DNA from 2 places in the Rhizobium sp. R86522 genome. Region 1 is predicted to be linked to the other one. Evidence: predicted binding sites of a transcription regulator. Region 1 holds the regulator's gene; the other holds the start of a gene.
What was found. The regulator LexA, encoded in region 1, represses DNA repair genes until DNA is damaged. The targets are predictions, from matches to a motif close to TGTTCNNNNTGTGTTCNG.
Positions count from the first base shown of each region.

Region 1 (3,418 bases):
GACGAGCTGGCCGGCGATCATGAAGGCATGGTCGCGGCTTTCCATCTGGCAGGGACCAGCGATCAAGGCAAAACGGCCCTTCTGGGAGAAGACGGCCTTGGCCGCGCCTTCGCCAACGACGACTTCCGAATTGGGGGACACGCTCATTTCAACTCCTCGAAGGCAAAGGTAACACCCTGCCCCTTCTCCGGCGCGACGACGAGGCGTGCGCCCGTTTTTTGATAGGTGACGCCCTTAGCAGCGAGGCAGGCTTCTGTCACGCCGAGATCATCAACCGCGAAAACCACGGCTGCCCCGACGAGCCCCCGTTCCGAGACCGCCACGTCCTGTCCGAAGTGAAGCCGGAAACCCTCCGGTGTCAGGACATCGACGGACGTATGGGCGGCCTGGATGGAGAGGCCGAAGGAATGGGCCGTGACATCGCGCTGGTCGAGGACCATTTCCAGCAGATATTGGAAGTCGCTCGGGTTCTCTTCGACCAGCACCACGCTTCGAATCCCTGCTGCGCCATTGGCATGTACGAGCAGGGCCCCCCGATCGGTCGGGAGAGGATTGATGCGCTGACAGGCGAAGGCGAAGAAATCAGGCGCGCGCAGGTCTGCGGCAAAGGCGAGGCGGAACGAACCCTCCGCGGTCCGCCCATCCGGAAAACGAAACTGGCGTGCGAAATCAAGCACAGGGCCGGCACTCATGCCGTCTTGGCGATACTGCGAATCGTCAGCCAACGCGTCCTGCGTCTTCACGACAATGCCGGAGAGGCCCTCGCCTCGTCGAAAGCGAAAGGCCTGATCGCGAGCGACAAAGACATTGCCCATGCGCGCCGCTTCCAGACAGTCCTCTCGGCTGCCGACCGCCAGCGGTTCCAGATAGGTGTCGTCAGCGAAGAACACACAGGCATTCTCTGTGCCGAACGGGTGGCGGGCATCCGCCGCAACGGTAAAGCCGAGACGCCCGAGCCTGTCGCGGGCGGTTTCGAGCTCGAAGACCGGCAGGACGAGATGATCGATGGCGCGGGCTGAGGAAATGGGATTGGACATGTTTGCTCTCGATTAATTCTTCAGTCTTGAGAATTGTGCGCCTGGCTTGAAAGGGTCTCGATCGCCTGGCGCAGCGCATTAATCTCCTGGCGCGCCTCGCGCAGCTCTTTCACCACCTCCTCGTCGATCTTGTGGTGCAAGGCCAATACCTCGATCTCTGCCTTGAGATTGATCTCGTAGTCTTTCGCCGCCATGAAGCGATCCCGCTCGGTCTGGCGGTTCTGGCTCATCATGATGATCGGTGCCTGGATGGCGGCGAGCATCGACAAGAGCAGGTTCAGGAAGATGAACGGATAAGGATCGAGCGCACCTGTTGCCAGAATCACCGTGTTGAGGATGACCCAGGCGACCAAAAACAGCATGAAGCCGATGATGAAACCCCAGGAACCACCGACCCGTGCGATGCCATCAGCGACCCGCTGGCCGAACGTGGCATGAGCCAGAAAGTCCTCGCCGGCATTGGTCGACACCGTGCGTCGCTCGCGCGCCCGCTTCAGCACCTTCTGCTCTGCTGACGAAAGATCGGATGACGACTTTCCCAGAACGAGCTTCTCGATATCCTTCAGCATTTACAGCATCCTTGAGGGCGGTTTGCCTGATGTGTGGGGGGCGGATCTGCACTCTCCTCTGCAACACGCCAAAATCCGACAGTTTCAAGACCTTTGTCCGCGGCTATCGCATTTTATCACTGGCTCTTCACAAAAATTTATCCCCTTGCGGAACACAACTGGAACATATAGTGTCTGTTCTGTATTTGTTTCACCTCGGGGGCACCGCATATGCTGACGCGCAAGCAACAGGAACTGCTTCTCTTCATCCATGAACGGATGAAGGAATCGGGTGTCCCGCCGTCCTTCGACGAGATGAAGGATGCGCTGGACCTCGCATCGAAATCCGGGATCCATCGCCTGATCACTGCGCTCGAGGAACGCGGCTTCATCCGACGCTTGCCGAACCGGGCTCGTGCACTGGAGGTCATCAAGCTTCCGGAAGCCTATTCGCCAAGCATCCAGCCGCGCCGCGGCTTTGCGCCGAGCGTGATCGAGGGCAGTCTCGGCAAGACGCCGCCGGCGCCAGCACTGACAAAGCCGCCCGTCGAAGACAACGGCTCGTCCGTCTCGGTTCCGGTCATGGGCCGAATCGCAGCCGGTGTGCCGATTTCAGCCATTCAGAACAACACTCACGACATCACGGTACCGGCGGAGATGATCGGCGCGGGCGATCACTACGCGCTTGAGGTCAAGGGCGATTCGATGATTGAGGCCGGTATTCTTGACGGCGATACGGTTATCATCCGCAATGCCTCGAACGCCAATCCCGGTGACATCATCGTGGCGCTCGTCGACGACGAGGAGGCGACACTCAAACGCTTCCGCCGCCGCGGCGCATCGATTGCGCTGGAGGCCGCCAATCCGGCTTACGAAACCCGTATCTTCCCGCCGGATCGCGTCAAGATCCAGGGCAAGCTGGTGGGCCTCATTCGCCGCTATCACTGATCGGGCTTCGGCCTCGGTCGGACGTTCCTAGTCGGACCCGCAAATTCATGCGTGTTATCGGAAAGGCCGCTGCGCCAGTCGTAAAGTCGGTGCGCAGTCCAAGGTCTTGAGGGTCCGTCGAGCGCTGACCTGACCGTCATGGCTTGTGAGGTGGCGGCTAGGCCCGCGACCTCGAGGGAGCCGGTTGCGCGCTGGCTCGCCTCGGAAATCAGGAGCGCGCCAGAGCGGCAGGTTTTGACGCGCGTGCGCGCCGACAGAACCACGATATCAGCGCGGTCGCAGGCTGCGCCGATGAGGTCCGGGCGTTCCAGCGTCAGCAGCGTGTTGCCGTTCTCCAGTCTGATGGCACAGGCCTGCTTTACGCAGGTGAACTGTTCTCTCCCGGCGGCCTTGAGTAGGCTATAAAATACAGCCTCTGCGAGTTTGCGCTGCTCCTCCGACAGGGTTTGGCCATTACGCCATTCTGGCGCTGGCGGCAGGGGGGCGGTCTCGAGCATCACCGGGCGCCTTGGTTCATCGATGCCGAGCACGGGTCGCCATTGATCGAAGATGAAGGCAGGCGGGCGGGCTCGGTTGATTGCAATGATGGACGTGTCGTCATTTGCGACCCGAATCGCGACCAACCGAGCGTCCTCGCTGATCATCAGTTCGCCACCCGGGGGTCGTGGAGCAAGGAAGGCAGCAGCGAGCGTTGCGACGATGAGAGCCGTGCCGACATGCCTGATCGGGGTTCTGAGTAGCATCAGCAAGAGCATGCCGGCGATTGCGCCGGGCATGAACCATGCCGGCAGACGCGGGAAGACGTAGCCGCCGCCCCAGCCGGAGACGGTGTGAGCGACAATGAGCACCATTTCCAGGCCCTGTCCCATGATCCAGAAGAACGGC
Region 1 covers NZ_JAXHBX010000001.1:1,663,978-1,667,395, forward strand. Annotated here, with positions in the region: gene kdsA (3-deoxy-8-phosphooctulonate synthase) at 1-147, opposite strand, end outside; gene SJY08_RS07890 (VOC family protein) at 144-1,037, opposite strand; gene SJY08_RS07895 (DUF1003 domain-containing protein) at 1,058-1,606, opposite strand; gene lexA (transcriptional repressor LexA) at 1,817-2,533, shown strand; gene SJY08_RS07905 (ComEC/Rec2 family competence protein) at 2,527-3,418, opposite strand, start outside.

Region 2 (3,418 bases), 2.5 Mb from region 1:
GACCAGCTGGAAGGCCAGACCCTTGGCAAGGCCCTGCAGGTCTTCGGCGCGCGACAGATCGTCGAGCGGCTTCAGGACCGTCGAGATATGGTGATTGACGAAACGTTCGATGCGGGCGGCAACGTGATCCCGGGCCATGCCGGTCAGCTGTTCATCGGCCAGCAGGATGACACGGGGATGCAGGATGTGGTCCGTCCCGATCAGACGCGCGACAGGATCGCCCAGCCAGCGAACGAGACCGTCCGAGCCGATGGCAAGATCATTATTGCCGGAAGCGTGCAGGCGCGCGGCGCGCGCCTCGAATTCCAGCGCCAGCGCCTTGTAGGCGGCCGCCTGAACGGCCTTCGCGTCCGGGCCCTCCATGCCGGAGATCGGCGTGAACCGGAACCCCGCAAGTTGTCCCATGGCATGGCCTTCCACGAAGACATCGCCGTTCACACTGATTTCAGCTTCCAACATCGCATTCTCTCTCAAGCGCTTCATGAGCACAGATGTCCTGCGATCAACAAAGCGTTTCGTCAACCGTTCATGTAACGCATCGGACAATCGGTCTTCGATTTCCCGCGTCTTTTCTTGCCAGTGTGTCGGATCGGCAAGCCAGCCGGGCCGGTTCGACACATAAGTCCACGTTCTGATCTGCGCGATCCGCGCCGACAGCGTATCGATTTCGCCGTCGGTGCGATCGGCTCGGCGCACCTGCTCGGCGAGAAAGTCCTCGTTGACGGTGCCCCGCCTGACCAAATCAAAATACAGACTCTGAATCAGATCAGCATGCTGTGCAGGCGTAATGCGCCGATAGTCGGGCAGCGCGCAGGCTTCCCAGAGTTTTTCCACCCGCTCGGGTCGATTGGTGATGTCGGCGATCTCGGGATAGCGCGAAAGATACTCCAGCGCCTGCTGATCCGTCGCCGGCAGCGCGCGCGTCAATCCTTCGACACGCGGCACCGCATCGAGGCTTCTCTGCAGGCCAGCAATCGACGAGAAATCGAATTTTTCAGTCCGCCATTGCAAAACTTTGACGGAATCGAATTGATGCGTTTGCAGCCGTTCGACCAGCTCTTCATCGAAGGGAGCCACCCGTCCGGTCACACCGAACGTGCCATCCTTGATGTGACGCCCGGCACGACCCGCGATCTGGCCAAGCTCGCCCGGATTGAGGTTGCGAAACTGATAGCCGTCGAACTTTCGATCCTGCGCAAAGGCGACATGGTCGACGTCGAGGTTGAGACCCATGCCGATGGCATCGGTCGCCACCAGGTATTCGACATCGCCTTCCTGGTAGAGACCGACCTGGGCATTGCGCGTCCGTGGGCTGAGCGCACCCAACACGACAGCCGCCCCGCCCCTCTGGCGGCGGATCAGCTCGGCAATCGCATACACTTCTTCCGCGGAAAACGCGACGATGGCTGTCCGCTGCGGCAGACGCGTGATCTTCTTCTGGCCTGCATAGAAAAGCTGCGACAGGCGGGGTCGTTCGACGATGGTGATCCCGGGCAAGAGCTGAATGAGGATCGACTTCATCGTCGCCGAACCGAGAAGCAGGGTTTCCTCGCGCCCCCTCAGATGCAGCAGACGATCGGTGAAGATATGCCCGCGCTCCAGATCGCCCGCGAGCTGGATCTCGTCGATGGCAACGAAGGCAGCCTTGGTTTCGCGCGGCATCGCCTCGACCGTGCAAACGGAGAAGCGCGCTTTCGGCGGGCTGATTTTCTCCTCACCGGTCACGAGTGCCACGTTTTGTGCGCCGACACGCTCGACCACGCGCGTATAGACCTCTCGGGCAAGCAATCTCAGCGGCAGACCAATGATGCCCGACCCGTGCGCGACCATGCGTTCGATGGCGAAATGGGTCTTGCCGGTATTGGTTGGCCCCAGCACAGCACTGACGCCGCGGCCACTCAGGATCATGGGTTGCGTATTCAAAGACCGCTCCGCTAGTCGGGACCGCGCTTTTCCGCACACCGGCACCCTCGGCCAACACATGGCGACGAAGGAGGGCAAAGGCAAGGCGCTTGATGCATTCATCCCAGAATTCGGCAGAAAGCTGAGTCCGATCAGAGCCTTGCACACCCGGAACAGGCTGGGAACGAATCAGCGACGAATCGATGACTCCGGCAGATTCAGGCTTTGTTCTTGAGCCGCAATCAGGAGCGCAGCGGGATTACGTTAACGCTGGACCTCAAGGAGCTGCACCGAGAGACGACGACACGGAGATGGAACAATTGCGAACAGCTTCACGTTGCGCCGCCGAGGTGAAACCTGATGACACTGTCCCCGCCGCCTGCCGAATGGATTGGAGCTAACGACCTGCCGCAGGACTTTGTCCTGATTCACGGCATGGTCATGGCCCCGTCCTTCTGGCGCACCTATTCCCCAGACGTCGTGCGAAGGGCGCGCAGTGCCGCTTACGCCCTGCCAGGACATCATCCCTGGAAACTAACGGAGCCAGGCCAGGCGATCACGCCCGAAGCCGTCGCTTCCGCCTACGCCGAAGCGATCCAGCGAGACTTCGGCGGCAGGCCGGTGACGCTGATCGGCCATTCGACCGGCGGCTTCGTGTCTCTCCTGATCGCCCGGCATTACCCGGAACTCGTGAAGTCCATCGTTCTGATCGGCGCCTTTGCCTGCGGTCGTTTCGAAGGCCAGGAACGACTTCCAGCCAAGTTGTTGCGAGTACCACGCATTGGCCCTCTCCTGTTTCGCCAGTTCTTCCAGCGCTGGATCTCCACCAGCGAGCAATTCCGCTGGGGATCGATAGAATGCGTCTTCGACAAAGGTTGTCCCTGGCAAAACGAACGCGCCGTGGCGGCCATGGAAGAAGTGCGGCTGCAGTTGCAGCAAGCCCGGCCCGAGGACATCGCAGCCTGCATTCGCTTCATGTCGGCAACAAGCCTGGTCAGCGATCTATCCGAGATCCGGCGGCCGGTGCTCAATATCGTCGGAGCCGAGGACGCCATCGTTCCTTCGGCGCATCAGTTGCGGGTATCGAAGCTCCTGCCCCAGGTGCAGACGGTTCTTCTGAGAAATTGCGGTCATCTGCCGATGGTCGAGCACCAGACCCTGACGGCAGGGGTCATCAGCGCTTTCGTTGATGGCATGGCCACGATCGCGGAGAAGCGGCCGCGCCACATGACCTCGCAAGCCGGGAAGCCCGCAGCTGATCTGTTCCGTCTGATGGGTCTCCGTCTTCGCCGAACGGAACAAACCGTCTCGGCTCGCGTTCAGACGGCACAACAAACTGTTTTTCATCCAGGCTCAGGAGAGGGTCCAAATGAGTACCATCCTTATCGTCATTCTAATTCTGCTTCTTGTCGGCGCTCTGCCAAGCTGGGGCTATAGCCGCGGCTGGGGCTACGGTCCGTCGGGGGGACTGGGGCTCGTACTGCTCATCCTCATCATCCTGATGTTGATGGGTCGC
Region 2 covers NZ_JAXHBX010000001.1:4,161,827-4,165,244, reverse strand. Annotated here, with positions in the region: gene SJY08_RS20095 (helicase-related protein) at 1-1,908, opposite strand, end outside; gene SJY08_RS20090 (alpha/beta fold hydrolase) at 2,263-3,339, shown strand; gene SJY08_RS20085 (DUF3309 family protein) at 3,272-3,418, shown strand, end outside.
Region 2: the regulator LexA is predicted to act here: its motif matches at 2,072-2,089, upstream of SJY08_RS20095 (helicase-related protein).